DNA from 3 places in the Streptococcus mitis genome. Region 3 is predicted to be linked to each of the others. Evidence: predicted binding sites of a transcription regulator. Region 3 holds the regulator's gene; each other region holds the start of a gene.

Region 1 (5,392 bases), 960 kb from region 3:
CGCCACCAAACTTTTTTACGATCTGATTTAGTTAATTGAAGTTTTTCAGTCATGATGTTTTCAGTCCTTTCTTATTTTAGTAGTCTTCTAGGATATCGCCGATTGGGTCGTTAGAAGTTGCGGCTCCTCCGCCACCATTTCCACCAGTTTTAGAAAGGTGAAGGTAGATAAGAGCGATAGCAACACCGATAGCACCAAATCCGATTAGAGTAATATCTGACACGGCAGCAAGCACGAAACCAATAGCGAAGAATGGCCATACTTCACGAGTTGCCATCATGTTGATAACCATAGCGTAACCAACGGCAACGACCATACCACCACCGATAGCCATACCATCTTTGAGCCAATCAGGCATAGTATTTAGAATGCTTTGTACTGTTTCAGTTGGTACCATTAGAAGGAGTGCTGCAGGGACTGCAATACGAAGACCTTGAAGAAGAAGTGCGACAAAGTGAGCACGTTCAACTGCTTTGAAGTCACCTTTTTTAGCAGAAGCATCAGCAGTGTGAACCAATCCGACAGAGAGTGTACGGACAATCATAGTCAAGAATAGACCAGCAACTGCAAGAGGGATAGCAACCGCTTGGGCAACACCGATACCTGTCTTAGTAAAGTCGCCACCAAGAACCATGATAATGGCAGCAGCAACAGAAGCAAGAGCAGCGTCAGGAGCTACGGCAGCTCCGATGTTAGCCCAACCAAGGGCGATCATTTGAAGAGAACCACCAAGGATAATCCCTGCTTCAAGGTTACCAGTAACAAGACCGATAAGGGTACAAGCTACGATTGGTTGATGGAATTGGAACTGGTCGAGGATACCTTCAAGACCTGCTAGGAAGGCTACAACGACTACTAAAACCATAGAAATAATAGACATCTTTAAAATCCTTTCATAAAATCGATTATTGCACGTTTGCTTTGTTGATCAAGTCAAACAAATCTTTTTTCGTGTCGTTTGGTACTTTACGTACGTCAAATTCAACACCGAGGTCACGCATTTTTTCAAATGTAGCAACGTCTTCTTTATCCATAGACAAAACGTTGTTAACCATTGTTTTACCAGTTGAGTGAGCCATTGATCCAACATTAAGAGTTTTGATTGGCACGCCACCTTCGATAGCACGAAGAGCATCTTGAGGTGTTTCAAACAAGATAAGGGCATGTGTTTCTCCGAAGCGAGGATCTTTTGCAACGTCGATTAGTTTTTGGATAGGAACAACGTTTGCTTTCACTTTACCTGGAGCTGCTTGTTTAATCAATTCTTTACGTAATTCGTCTTTAGCTACGTTATCTGAAGCAACGATGATACGGTCTGCTTTTGAATCTGGAGTCCAAGCAGTTGCAACCTGACCGTGAAGTAAACGAGTGTCTAGACGGGCAAGGTTGATTTTGAGTTTACCGTCTCCGATGACAGTTCCTTCTGGGATAGCAGCTTGGGCAACTGGAGCAGCTGCAGCGCTTGCTACTTCCTCAACTGGGTTTAGCTCTTCTGGAAGAGCTTTGATGCCATCTTTGGCTTCTTTAATAATATTCGCAGCGACTTTTTCTACACCTGCAGCAGCGTCCATGAGGCGCTCTGTGTAGGCTTGAATTAACATCGGTAAGTTCAGTCCTGTGATGATGGCAAACTTACGCTCAGGATTTTCTCCCATCACGCGGCTAGCTTGGTTAAATGGAGATCCACTCCAAAGGTCAGCCAAAACTAGAACCTCATCTTCTGCGTCAAATGCAGCAACAGCGTTATTAAACTTAGCGTATAGATCGTCAGGACCTTCGTTTGGCATAAAGGTTACAACTTGAACCTTTTCTTGTTCACCAAAGATCATAGATCCTGACTGATGAATACCCGCAGCAAATTCGCCGTGGCTCGCAATAATGATTCCGATACTCATTATTGTCATTCCTCCTTTTTGTTGTTTCAGTTTTCTTTTAAGAAAACTTTAAGACTTTTTAAGTATAAACCGTTTTCATCTAAAAATCAACTATTTATCATAAAATAATTAAAAAGATTACATCTGAAAATATTGATATATTGAGTTTTAGAGAAGTTTTTTTGAATCCTTATTAAAAAATTTAATATAAAAAAGTTGGAAGCGCATTCCAACTTTTAAAATAGGTTTCTAATAGATTAGTGGGTGAAGTCGAGTACCATACGTCCTTGGATTTGACCTTTTTCCATTTCGTCGAAAATGGCTACGGCATCTTCTATTGGACGTTTTTGGACAACTGGAACTACTAAACCTTCTGCACCGAATTGGAAGGCTTCTTCCAAGTCTTTACGAGTTCCAACAAGAGAACCGATGACTTGGATTCCATCTAGAACGGTTTTGACGATGCTGAGTTCCATCATTTCAGAAGGAAGACCAACAGCGACTACGCGACCACCGGCACGAACTGAGTCAACAGCCTGGTTGAAGGCAACTTTAGACACAGCAGTTACGACAGCTGAATGAGCTCCACCATCAGTTTTTTCTTTGATGAGTCCAGGTACATCTTCAACTTCGAGGCCGTTAATAACAATGTCAGCGCCTACTTCTTTTGCAAGGCCAAGTTTGTCATTGTTGATATCAACTGCGATAACATGAGCATTGAATACTTTTTTAGCGTATTGAACAGCTAGGTTACCAAGTCCACCAGCACCGTAAAGAACAACCCATTGACCTGGTTCAACTTTTGCTTCTTTTATAGCTTTATAGGTTGTTACCCCAGCACATGTGATAGAAGAAGCTTGGGCTGGATCAAGTCCGTTCGGAACTTTAACAGCATAGTCTGCAGTTACGATACATTGTTCAGCCATACCACCGTCTACTGAGTAGCCAGCATTTTTCACTGTACGGCAAAGGGTTTCGCGACCAGTTGTACAGTATTCGCAAGTGCCACATCCTTCGAAGAACCAAGCAACGCTGACGCGGTCACCGACTTTAAGGCTTTTCACATCTGGGGCAATTTCTTTAACGATACCAACACCTTCGTGACCTAGGACACGTCCTGGTACCTGACCGAAGTCGCCATGGGCAACGTGGAGGTCAGTGTGGCAAACACCGCAGTATTCAATTTCTACAAGTGCTTCCCCAGTTTCAAGTGGACGGAGTACTTTTTCTTCAACAGCAACACCAGTGCTTTCTGGATTTACAACAACAGCTTTCATAGCTATCCTCCTTGATATTAACTGAGAGCAGGAGAAACAGGACTGGATTGATTTTGTGTCAACAGAGTCGAGTATGACGAGCTCTCTTGTATTTATATGTGAAGTATATCACAAAAGAAAGCCTTTTCCAAGGTTTTGGAGGCAAAAAGTAGAACAATCGATTAACTGGTTGATGAGACTGTGAAAAGAGCACAAAGACCAGCTTGCAAGCTGGTCAGAATGGACTATAAGAATAAATCTTGCAGGGTTTTGGCAACCCCGTCTTGGTCATTTGTCAAGGAAATTTGCTCATCTGCATAGGGAAGTAGCTCTGGGTTGGCATTTTTCATTGCATAACCTTTCCCAGCAAAAGCGAGCATTTCGGTATCATTGTGTTCATCTCCAAAGGCAATCAAATCTTTTTTATCACGGTTCATTACCTTGAGCAAGTAGTCCAAAGCAAAGGCCTTGTTGACACCTTTTGGGGTACACTCAAGGATATTGAGCGGCCCTCCCCAGGTATTGATAGACAGTTCATGCTGGTAGAAGGCGTTCATTTCTTTTGCAAGGGCATACTTGTCACTGGCTCTGGTCTGCAACAGAATACAGTTAGGATCCTTGGTTACTAACTCAGGCTGGAATTGATCTTCAGGCTGGAAAGCTTCTACACCAAATAGTTTAGGATTGGCAATTTTTTCATTAGGATTTGTAATGTAGAATTTTTTACGATATTCTCCAGCGATAAAATCGGCTTGAATGTCCTCTGAACGTTGAACCATGTCTAGCAGATATTTTTTGTCTACGGTTAAACACTTTTCAAAGTTCCAAACTTGGTCTGGTAAATGAGTGAGGGAGCCGTTGAAGTTAATCATAGGAGTGTCTAAGCCTAGTTCACGGTAAAAATCTTTTGACATGCGGTAAGGGCGTCCTGTCGTAATAATAACCTGATGGCCTTTTTCAACAACTTTTTTAATGGTTCTTTTGGTAAAGTCAGAAATTTGACTGTCTGAGTTGAGTAGGGTTCCATCCAGGTCAACTGCAATAATTTTTTTCGTCATAGGGACCTTTCTAGTGTCTTTTCAGATAAGATGTCTACTATTATAACAGAAAGCAGGCAGAAAATCAGATTCGAAACAAAAAAAGAAATTTCATCAAATTCTTAAATAAATCAAACAAAGATATTGAAAAAGTGAATGATAAATGATATAATTCTATTATTGTTCGTAAAAATTAAAAGGAGATTAATAATGGACAAATTATTTAAACTAAAAGAGAACGGTACAGACGTTCGTACAGAGGTTCTCGCTGGTTTAACAACTTTCTTTGCAATGAGTTATATTCTCTTTGTAAACCCACAAATTCTTTCGCAAACAGGAATGCCTGCTCAGGGTGTATTCCTCGCAACGATTATCGGTGCAGTTGCTGGTACCCTGATGATGGCCTTCTACGCTAACTTACCTTATGCCCAAGCGCCAGGTATGGGGCTGAATGCTTTCTTTACCTTTACAGTCGTATTTGGACTTGGTTATTCTTGGCAAGAAGCCCTAGCTATGGTCTTCATCTGTGGGATTATCTCATTGATTATTACCTTGACAAATGTTCGTAAAATGATCATTGAATCGATTCCAAATGCTCTTCGCTCAGCTATTTCAGCTGGTATCGGTGTCTTCCTTGCCTACGTAGGAATTAAGAATGCTGGATTTTTGAAATTTACGATCGATCCAGGTAACTATACTGTTGTAGGAGAAGGGGCTGACAAAGCTCAAGCAACGATTGCAGCAAACTCTTCAGCAGTTCCAGGATTGGTTGACTTTAATAACCCAGCTGTTTTGGTGGCACTTGCAGGACTGGCCATTACAATCTTCTTTGTTATCAAAGGAATTAAAGGGGGAATTATCCTCTCTATCTTGACAACAACTATTCTTGCTATCGCAGTTGGTTTGGTAGATTTGTCAAGCATCGATTTTGCTAATAACCATGTTGGTGCAGCCTTTGAAGATTTGAAGACAGTCTTTGGTGCAGCTCTTGGTTCAGAAGGTTTGGGAGCTTTGATTTCAGATACAGCTCGCTTGCCTGAAACTCTGATGGCTATTCTTGCCTTCTCATTGACAGATATTTTTGATACAATTGGTACCTTGATCGGTACAGGTGAAAAAGTTGGTATCGTAGCGACAAATGGTGAAAACCACCAATCAGCTAAGTTGGATAAGGCTCTTTACTCTGACTTGATTGGTACTTCAATTGGTGCCATCGCTGGTACTT
Region 2 (5,392 bases), 1.0 Mb from region 3:
CTGATAACAATTATTTACGGCGTCCTGGTCTTTCTTTGTAGCCATAGTAAGAATCTTCGATGATTTCTTGCATATGGTCAACCATTGGAAGGCGTGGGTTAGCTGGTGAACATTGGTCTTCGTAAGCAAGAAAGGCTAATTCACGTGAATGTTCTTTCCATTCTTTTTCGTCGATACCTTGTGCTTTGAAGTTCATTTGGATACCTACGCGCTCACCAAGTTCATAGACAGCTTTTGCGTAAGATTCCACACCTTCTTCTGGAGTAGAAGCTGGAAGCCCAAGCATACGAGCGATATCTTGGTATTTTTCATCTGCACGGTAGTAGTTGTACTTAGGCCATGTTGCTGTCTTAGCTGGACGTGTACCGTTGTAGCGGATGACGTATGGAAGCAAGATAGCATTAGTACGACCGTGGATTGTGTGGAATTGCGCACCAATCTTATGGGCCATTGAGTGAGAAATACCTAGGAAGGCATTGGCAAAGGCCATACCAGCGATTGTTGAAGCGTTATGCATTTTCTCACGTGAATGGAAGTCTGCATTCTTAACTGAGCTTTCAAGGTTTTCGAATACAAGCTTGATGGCTTGAAGTGCAAGACCGTCAGTGTAGTCGCTAGCCATTTGTGATACGTAAGCTTCAGTCGCGTGGGTCAATACGTCCATACCAGTATCAGCAGCTACAAATCCAGGAACTGTCAATACCAAGGCAGGGTCTACGATTGCCACAGTTGGTGTCAATGAGTAGTCAGCGATTGGGTATTTACGGTTGTTTGCTTTATCAGAGATAACGGCAAATGGTGTTACTTCAGATCCTGTACCAGATGTAGTTGGAATCGCGATGAATTTAGTCTTCTTACCAAGCAATGGGAACTTGAAGGCACGTTTACGGATATCCATGAATTTTTGAACAAGGTCACGGAAGTCCACTTCTGGTTGTTCATAGAAGAGCCACATTACTTTAGCAGCATCCATTGGAGATCCACCACCAAGAGCGATGATTGTATCTGGTTTGAAGGCACGCATGATTTCAGTACCACGTTCAACTGTAGTGATATCTGGATCTGGTTCTACATCAGCAAAGATTTGGTAAACAACCTTATTGCGACGAAGATCAAGTTGTTCGATGATACGATCAAGGAAACCAAGCTCTACCATGGCATGGTCAGTAACGATCATGACACGTTCAACGTCACGACATTTTTGAAGGTATTGAATTGAATCACGTTCAAAGTATGTTTTTGAAGGAAGTTTCATCCATTGCATGTTATTTCTCCGTCTTCCGACTTTTTTGATATTCAAAAGGTTAATGGCACTAACGTTATCCCCAACTGAGTTGCGTCCGTAAGAACCACATCCGAGTGTCAATGATGGCAAGAAGGCATTGTAAACGTCCCCGATACCACCGAAAGTAGAAGGTGAGTTACAGATAACACGAATAGCTTTAACAGCTTTACCAAATTCTTTAGTCAATTCTTCGTCAGCTGTGTGGATAGCTGCTGAGTGACCAAGACCGTTAAATTCAACCATTTGACGAGCTTTGGAAATACCATCTTCACGGCTTTCAGATTTCAAAACTGCGATAACTGGTGACAATTTTTCACGAGTCAATGGCTCATTTTCACCAACTTCTTTACATTCTGCAGCAAGAATGTTTGTTCCTTCTGGAACTGTAAATCCTGCTTGCTCTGCAATCCAAGTTGCTGGTTTACCAACGATGTCAGCGTTCAATTTTGCACCAGCACAGTTTTTGCTGTTTGCTTTCACGCCGAAGCAGAATTCTTCAAGAAGTGCTTTTTCTTTTTTGTTTACAAAGTAAGTGTGATAAGATTTGAACTCTGCTACAAATTCATCGTAAATTTCTTTATCAATGATAACCGCTTGCTCTGAGGCACAGACCATACCATTATCAAATGATTTAGACATGACGATATCGTGTGCAGCTTGGCGAATGTTAGCTGATTTTTCAACATAAGCTGGAACGTTCCCGGCACCTACCCCAAGAGCTGGTTTACCACAAGAGTACGCCGCTTTAACCATGGCATTACCACCTGTTGCAAGGATTGTTGCAATACCTTCGTGGTTCATAAGGGCACTAGTTGCTTCCATAGATGGTTCAGTGATCCACTGTACACAGTTTTCAGGAGCTCCTGCTTTAATCGCAGCATCACGAACAATTTGAGCTGCGTGAGCTGATGATTCTTGAGCTGATGGGTGGAAGGCAAAGACAATAGGATTACGAGTCTTCAATGAAATCAATGCCTTAAAGATTGCTGTTGATGTTGGGTTTGTTGTAGGAGTAATACCACAGACAACACCAACCGGTTCAGCGATGAGAGTCAATCCTGTTACATCGTCTTCTTCGATAACGCCAACTGTTTTAGTGTGACGCATATTGTTTACCACGTGTTCACAAGCAAACAAGTTCTTAGTTGCTTTGTCTTCAAATACACCACGTCCTGTTTCTTCATAGGCATGTAGAGCCAATTCTCCGTGGGCATCCAAAGCTGCCACTGACGCTTTAGCTACGATGTAGTCGACCTGTTCTTGGTCGAGTTTACGCATTTCCTCAAGAGCAACTAAAGCTTTTTGCACCAATCCATCGACATGCTTTTCAGCAGCGAGTTTCTTTTCCTCTGGTGTCACAGTTTTTTTATCAGCCATATTTTCCTCCATAGCTTTCAAGGATTGATATCCTTTGTTAATTTTTTCACAAGTTTATTATAACGCATTATTTCAACTTTGTAAACAGTTTCATAAACATTTCACAAAGAATTTTTTATTGTTTGTGAAATGTTTCTCATTTTCTTTACTTACCAAGTTTTTTCTTTAGAGTTTGTGAAATTAATTTCAAATATTTTTTATTTCACAAACTTACTTGGAAGAGGGGCTTGGAAAGAAAAGGATTTTCGGGTAAGCGCTTACTTAGCTATTCTAATAATACCTCCTTTGATAAGGAGGCTTTATTTTTGTTGAAAAACGCCTTGTTTAAAAGTCCCTTCATAAACAACTTCTTGTTCTGTTGTTAGTTTTCCTTTTCCTTCAGCCTGACCATTTACAAAATCACCTTCGTAGGTCCAGCCTTCTTTAGATTGAAAGGTACCTTTTCCGTTGAAGGCTCCATTGTTGAAACCACCTGTATATTGGTCCCCATTTTGGAAGGTAATGGTTCCTTGGCCATTCATTTTACCACGGACAAGACTGCCGTCGTAAACAATAGTTCCATTATCAAGCTTTAGAACACCTTTTCCGGGAATATTTAGAAAAAAGACGAGCACAGCACAAAAGACAATGGCAACTACTGCTAGAGTCTCTAAAAGTGGACGAGTCAGATAGACACGATACTTTTCGTAAAAATTCTTAAGATTTTCCACCTTCACTCTCCTTTTCTAAACGTTCTAACCAAGCTCGACAACCCTCTTGAACACGCTGATAGGTTTCCTCAAAATCTCCTGTATACCAAGGATCTGGAACGCTTTCAGATGCAAATGAGTAAATCTTATCTTGACAGTCTACTGGACACATCTGACGTAAGTCAGAAACATTTGAAGCGTCCATTCCGATAATATAATCAAAGGCTTCAAAATCTTCCTTGCTAATCTGAAGCGATGTTTTGCCTTTTTCATAAGGAATCTCATACTGTTGAAAAATCCCTTGAGTTCCCTTATGAATCGGATTGCCATGTTCCCAAGAAGAAGTCGCTCGACTTTGGATTTCATAATTATCTGTCATTGATTTCATAACAAACTCAGCCATAGGACTACGGCAAATATTCCCCAGACAGACAAAGGCTAGTTTTTTCATCCCATTTCCTTTCTTTTATAGAAAAACGGGAGTTAGTAATCCCGTCTTATTTTTCAATTGCGCCTTCTAGTGAAGCTGTTTCTTTCAGCGGTAATACTGTCTTAATAGCAGCTAGTTCGAAAGTCAAGTAAACTCCATCTACATCAAGAACAATCGTTCTCTTCTCAGTATCTACTTCATCGACTGTTCCGTAAAGGCCCCCGATTGTAATAACTTCATAGCCTTTTTGTAGTTTGTTTAAACTTTCCATACGTTTTTGTGCTTGTTTCTTTTGAGAGCGTTGCATAAAGAACATCAAGCCCAACATCGCCACAAGCATGATTAAAAATGTATAATTTGGATTCATTGTTTTCTCCTTTGTATTTTACATAGGACTACTATATCAAATTTCAGCTACTTTTACAAGGTTGTACCTTGCTTTTCTAGTAAGAAAAACCAGAGCTTGCGCCCTGATTTTTAGGATTATTTCAAGTTTTGAACGACTTTTACAAGATTTTCAACAGTAAAGCCATATTCTGCCAATACTTTTGGTGCTGGAGCAGAGGCTCCAAAGGTATCAATACCAAGAACTGCACCATCTAGTCCAACATATTTGTACCAGTTTTGAGTTGCACCCATTTCGACTGCAACACGACGGCGAACTGCATTTGGCAGGATTTCTTCCTTGTAAGCTGCATCTTGTTTATCAAAGACATCTGTGGATGGCATGCTGACTACGCGGACTTTTTCGCCTTGACTAGCCAATTCTTTGGCAGCTGAGACAGCTAGATTAACCTCTGAACCTGTCGCAATCAAGATGGTATCAAAATCTGCTGCATTTTCATAGACGACATAGGCACCTTTTGCAACCTTGTCGAAGTCTGTTCCCTCTTCAACAGTCAAGTTCTGACGTGTTAAGACAAGGGCAGTTGGCGTTTTCTTACTTGTCACTGCAAGGTACCAAGCTGCTTGAGTTTCACGCGCATCTGCTGGACGGAAAACATTTAGATTTGGCATAGCACGAAGACCAGCCAAGTGCTCAACTGGTTCGTGAGTCGGACCGTCTTCACCAACTGCGATTGAATCGTGGGTAAAGACATAAGTCACAGGAAGACCTTGCAAGGCTGACAAGCGGACAGCTGCCTTCACATAGTCAGAGAAGACGAAGAAAGTTCCACCGTATACACGAAGTCCACCATGAAGGGCCATCCCGTTCAAGATAGTTCCCATGGCAAATTCACGAACACCAAACTGAATGTTACGGTTCAAGCGATTGGCATCGTCTTGAAGTCCATCTGTTTTAATGTAAGTCATGTTTGAATGAGCTAGGTCAGCTGATCCACCCAAGAAAGTTGGCAACTTAGCCGCTACAACGTTTAAGGCATCCTGACTCGAGTTACGAGTTGCTTGAGAGAAGCCATTTTCTAATGCTGGGAAGTCTGCTGGAGTCACTTCAACTGGATCACGTCCGTCGATGATGGCTTCTACTTCTGCTGCAAGTTCTGGATGAGCTTCTTTATAATCAGCAACTAATTTTGTCCAAGCTTCATAAGCTGATGCGCCACGGTCTGCAACATGTTCTTTGAAATCAGCATATACTCGTTCTGGGAT
Region 3 (5,392 bases):
GCTCAACTCTAACCAAGAGATTGCACAAAAAATTGCGGATGCTGTCGGTATTCCACTTGGAAAACTGTCATCACGTCAATTTTCTGATGGAGAAATCCAAGTAAATATCGAAGAAAGTGTCCGTGGTTATGATGTTTACATCATCCAGTCTACAAGTTTCCCTGTTAACAACCACCTAATGGAATTGTTGATCATGGTCGACGCTTGTGTACGTGCAAGTGCCCACAGTATCAACGTTGTCCTTCCATATTTTGGCTATGCACGTCAAGACCGTATCGCTTCACCTCGTGAGCCACTTACAGCGAAACTAGTTGCCAATATGCTAGTTAAGGCTGGTGTCGATCGTATCCTTACGCTTGATTTGCATGCCGTTCAGGTTCAAGGCTTCTTTGACATCCCTGTCGATAACCTTTTCACAGTTCCCCTATTTGCAAAACATTATTGCGATAAGGGCCTACTCGGTTCAGATGTTGTCGTGGTTAGCCCTAAAAATTCAGGTGTAAAGCGTGCTCGTAGCTTAGCTGAATATCTTGATGCTCCTATCGCCATTATCGATTACCCTCAGGACGATGCAACTCGTAACGAAGGTTATATTATTGGTGATGTTGAAGGTAAGAAAGCCATCTTGATTGATGATATTCTTAATACAGGACGCACCTTCTCTGAAGCTGCTAAAATCGTTGAACGTGAAGGAGCCACAGAAATTTATGCTGTTTCTAGTCACGGTCTCTTCGTTGAGGGAGCTGCTGAACTTCTTGACAATACTAATATTAAAGAAATTCTTGTGACTGATTCAGTAGCAACAAAAGAAAAAACTCCTAAAAACGTATGCTACATCACTGCTAGTGAGTTAATTGGTGATGCCATCGTCCGTATCCACGAAAGAAAACCAGTCAGCCCACTCTTTGCCTACAACAAAAAGAAATAAGGTGATTCTTTGATTTATTTGGACAATGCTGCAACGACTCCCATGTCAGCAGTTGCTATTTCAGCTATGACCAAGGTTATGCAAGAAACCCACGGAAACCCTTCTAGTATTCATGGTCATGGTCGTCAAGCTGGCAAACTCTTGCGAGAAGCTCGTCAGGAACTAGCCAAGTTACTGAAGACAAAACCTCAACATATCTTTTTCACTTCTGGTGGTACTGAAGGCAACAATACTGCTATCATTGGTTACTGCCTTCGTCACCAAGAGCAAGGAAAACATATCATCACAACTGCTATTGAGCACCATGCCGTCCTTGAAACTATTGATTACTTGGTTCAACACTTTGGGTTTGAAGCAACCATTATCCAACCAGAAAATCAAGAAATCACAGCCCAACAAATTCAAAATGCTTTACGTGATGATACAATTTTGGTTTCTACCATGTTTGCCAATAATGAGACAGGAAACCTACTTCCCATTGCTGAAATTGGCCAAATACTCAAGCAACACCCTGCTGCATATCATGTCGACGCAGTTCAAGCTATTGGTAAAATACCAATTCACCCCGAAGAATTGGGCATTGATTTTCTCACTGCTTCTGCCCATAAATTCCATGGTCCTAAGGGAATCGGCTTTCTCTACGCATCTAGCATGGATTTTGATTCCTATCTACATGGCGGAGACCAAGAACAGAAAAAACGTGCAGGGACTGAAAATCTGGCTGCCATCGTAGGTATGATAGCAGCCTTAAAAGAAGACCTAGAAAAGCAAGAAGAACATTTTCAACATGTACAAAATCTAGAAACTGCCTTTCTGGCAGAGCTAGAGGGAGTTCAGTATTACCTGAATAGAGGCGAACACCATCTCCCTTATGTTCTTAATATTGGATTTCCTGGCCAGAAAAATGACCTCTTACTCCTTCGTCTAGATTTGTCTGGAATTTCAATCTCTACTGGCTCAGCCTGTACAGCAGGCATAGTCCAATCCAGCCATGTTCTTGAAGCTATGTACGGAGCAAATTCAGAACGCTTGAAGGAATCCGTTCGTATCAGTTTGTCGCCACAAAATACTGTTGAAGACCTACATACCCTAGCAAAAACCTTAAAAGAAATTATCGGAGGTTAGCCATATGGCATTTGAAAAAACCATTCAGTTAAAAAATTGTCGTTACGACTACACTCTTAGCCCTTCTGTTAAAAAATTCACCCTTAAGGATAACACCTTTTTTGAGACTAAGATTGGTAACTATGAATTGACTCGCCTTTTGGAAAAAGTTCCGAACAGCGGTGAGGGATTCCAACTCAAAATCATCATTAACAAGGAACTTACAGGGGCTAAAATCAATATCACTGACAAGTTTGGGCTACGTCTGGTTGATATTTTCAAATCAGAAGACCACCACATTCATCAGGAAAAATTCTATTTTCTCATGGATAGTTTAGTAGAGCGTGGTGTCTTTACAAAATCGGAAAGATAGAGCCAAAATGTTTGAACTGACCTATAAGGACAGCTATCATGTAGAGCGCACTCTCAAGTATGAGGATTACGAGGCTCTCATGCTGGCTCTATCAGGATGTGTGACTCTGCCAGATACACTTTATGTAACTTCTTTGACCTTTAAAGGGCAGGAAGTTTACCAAGGTCTGGTCGGAGACCTCTACCGTTTTCTATCACATGCAGATTTTTTACATCAAAACTAAGATTTTTCTTAGTTTTTTCTTGTTTTTGTTGATTTTTTCACAATGTTTCTATAAAATAGAAGAATAGAAAGGTTGTGATTTTGTGAAAGATAAACAGTCTGCTATTCCAAAAGCTACAGCGAAAAGACTCTCTCTCTACTATCGAATTTTTAAGAGATTTCATGCAGAAAAGATTGAACGTGCCAACTCTAAGCAAATTGCAGAGGCCATTGGAATTGATTCAGCGACCGTACGTCGTGATTTTTCCTATTTTGGTGAACTGGGTCGTCGTGGCTTTGGCTACGATGTCAAAAAACTGATGACGTTTTTTGCCGATTTACTCAATGATAACTCCATCACCAATGTCATGCTGGTAGGTATTGGAAATATGGGCCATGCCCTTCTCCACTACCGCTTCCATGAGCGTAACAAGATGAAAATTATCATGGCCTTTGACCTAGATGACCATCCTGAAGTCGGTACCCAAACTCCTGATGGGATTCCTATTTACGGAATTTCTCAAATCAAGGATAAAATCAAGGATGCTGATGTGAAGACTGCTATCCTGACCGTTCCTAGCGTTAAGTCACAAGAGGTTGCTAATCTCTTGGTGGATGCTGGCGTAAAAGGAATTCTCAGTTTTTCACCAGTCCATCTGCATTTACCAAAAGACGTGGTCGTTCAGTATGTCGATTTGACAAGTGAACTCCAAACTCTCCTCTACTTCATGCGAAAAGAGGATTAGAAAGCGAAAATCATTTTATGAAAAAACCAGTTATTGGGATAACAGGAAACGAAAAAACTCATCCAGATGATGACATCATGATGAGTTACGCAGCAAAAGGCTTTGTTGAAGGCGTTAAAGACGCTGGAGGGATTCCCATCATCCTACCGATTGGTGATCAAGAAATGGCTAGCCACTATATTAGTTTGATTGACAAGCTCATCTTGACAGGTGGGCAAAATGTTGATCCAAAATTCTATGGTGAACCAAAAACCATCGATAGCGATGACTACCACCTTCAAAGGGATATCTTTGAACTGGCCCTCATCAAGGAAGCTATTAACCAGAAAAAGCCAATTTTTTCTGTCTGCCGTGGGACTCAACTCTTTAATGTTGCCATGGGTGGAACTTTGTATCAAGATATCGAAGACCACTGGCAAGATTGTTCTGCCGAGTACACAACTCAACGCTTGATGACAGAACCAAATACTGTTCTTCGAGAAATCTATGGAGAAATTTCCCATATCAACTCCTTCCACCACCAGAGCATCAAAGATTTAGCACCAAATTTAAAGATTGCGGCCCATGATCCTAAAGATGGTATCATTGAAGCTGTCATGAGTACGGATGATGTTGCCTTTCTCGGTGTCCAATGGCACCCAGAATTTCTTTTTGAAAATCGTCCCAAAGATAAAAACCTCTTTGACTATATCGTTAATGAACTTTAGATTAAATCTGTCTTTTCTCGATAACTAAAGTAACTGGAGTGAGAGACAATCAAATGGTCCAAGAGGACAATTCCCATCAGATCGCAGGCTTCTTTGACAAGTTTAGTGACATGATCATCATTTCGGCTAGGTGCCACCGCTCCTGAAGGATGATTATGAACCAAGATGAGAGAAGTCGCCATATGCTTGATAGCATAGTGAAGAATCTCTCGCGGTTCAGCAATACTACGAGTGGCAGAACCGATAAAAATGGTCTGTTGATGGATGATTTGATTTTGAGTATTGAGATAGAGCGCCACCAGGTGCTCTTGTTTTTTATCCCCCAATTCCTGTTGCATCTTCTTGGCCAACTTTTGACTGCTGAGAATACTTTCCATCTCAAGGGTTTCGTGTTTATGAATACGATGGCCCAGTTCAATCATGGCTTGTAACTCTATTGCCTTAACTCGTCCGATACCAGATAGACTCTGCAATTCCTGCAGTGTCATTTTTTTCAAATCTGTTAGGCTTGAAAGATTATTCAAGACTTTCTGGGCAATTTCAAAAACACTGGCCTGACGTGTTCCTGTTCTGAGTAAAATAGCTAGCAACTCTTGGTTACTGAGCGCTTCCACTCCTTCTTGGGCAAGTCTTTCTCTTGGCAATAGTGAATCTTCTTGGAATGAAATACTGTACATAAAAATCCTCCTCACTTTATTATTCGTGAGAAGGATGAAAAATTAGATTTTTTTCTCAATTGGGGCCACACTGGCCAAAAGTTTTTTCAAACCAACTTCTGGGAAATTGATTTTTAATTCCTGCGTAGCACCGCTACCTGAAACTTCCAGAACAGTTCCCTCTCCCCATTTCTTGTGGAGGGCAATGTCACCAATGGACCAATTTGTTTCGCTAGACGCTGATTTTGCACCAGCTGTAAATTGACCAAATGGGAGACCGCTTGACTGGATAGTTTTTGGGGCCGCACTGCGTTTACGGTCTTGAAGAGCTTGAGCCAAACTCATACCTTGACCGAAGGCAAGGCCACCACTACTATATGATGCTTTAAAGCTTGTATTTGCTGGACGAGCCAGACCTTGATACTCAAGCAAGTCTGAACTGATTTCGTTAATAAATCGAGTAGGACGGTTGTAGTTGGTACGACCAAAAAGCAGGCGTGAGTTGGCATTTGTCAGATAGAGGATTTTCTCTGCACGCGTAATTCCTACATAGGCCAGACGGCGCTCTTCTTCTAGTTCATCTTGATCTTCAGCAGCACGACTAAGTGGAAAGACATTTTCTTCCATCCCAATCAAAAAGACAACTGGAAACTCGAGACCTTTGGCAGCATGCAGGG

What was found. The regulator Rex, encoded in region 3, represses fermentation and respiration genes when NADH is low (regulators of the CRP and FNR family bind a similar motif). The targets are predictions, from matches to a motif close to TTGTGAANTANTTCACAA.
Region 1: the regulator Rex is predicted to act here: its motif matches at 3,248-3,265, upstream of adhP (alcohol dehydrogenase AdhP).
Region 2: the regulator Rex is predicted to act here: its motif matches at 2,697-2,714, upstream of adhE (bifunctional acetaldehyde-CoA/alcohol dehydrogenase).

Annotation. Positions count from the first base shown of each region.
Region 1 covers NZ_CP047883.1:226,716-232,107, forward strand. The annotation lists gene M594_RS01160 (PTS system mannose/fructose/sorbose family transporter subunit IID) at 1-53, opposite strand, end outside; gene M594_RS01165 (PTS mannose/fructose/sorbose transporter subunit IIC) at 77-880, opposite strand; gene M594_RS01170 (PTS sugar transporter subunit IIB) at 906-1,895, opposite strand; gene adhP (alcohol dehydrogenase AdhP) at 2,132-3,151, opposite strand; gene M594_RS01180 (Cof-type HAD-IIB family hydrolase) at 3,376-4,188, opposite strand; gene M594_RS01185 (NCS2 family permease) at 4,378-5,392, shown strand, end outside.
Region 2 covers NZ_CP047883.1:189,971-195,362, reverse strand. The annotation lists gene adhE (bifunctional acetaldehyde-CoA/alcohol dehydrogenase) at 11-2,662, opposite strand; gene M594_RS00975 (MORN repeat-containing protein) at 2,962-3,372, opposite strand; gene M594_RS00970 (low molecular weight protein-tyrosine-phosphatase) at 3,359-3,802, opposite strand; gene yajC (preprotein translocase subunit YajC) at 3,849-4,148, opposite strand; gene tkt (transketolase) at 4,265-5,392, opposite strand, start outside.
Region 3 covers NZ_CP047883.1:1,187,846-1,193,237, forward strand. The annotation lists gene M594_RS05870 (ribose-phosphate diphosphokinase) at 1-928, shown strand, start outside; gene M594_RS05875 (cysteine desulfurase family protein) at 938-2,053, shown strand; gene M594_RS05880 (DUF1831 domain-containing protein) at 2,058-2,405, shown strand; gene M594_RS05885 (DUF4649 family protein) at 2,413-2,628, shown strand; gene M594_RS05890 (redox-sensing transcriptional repressor Rex) at 2,711-3,352, shown strand; gene M594_RS05895 (gamma-glutamyl-gamma-aminobutyrate hydrolase family protein) at 3,370-4,059, shown strand; gene radC (RadC family protein) at 4,056-4,736, opposite strand; gene pcrA (DNA helicase PcrA) at 4,779-5,392, opposite strand, start outside.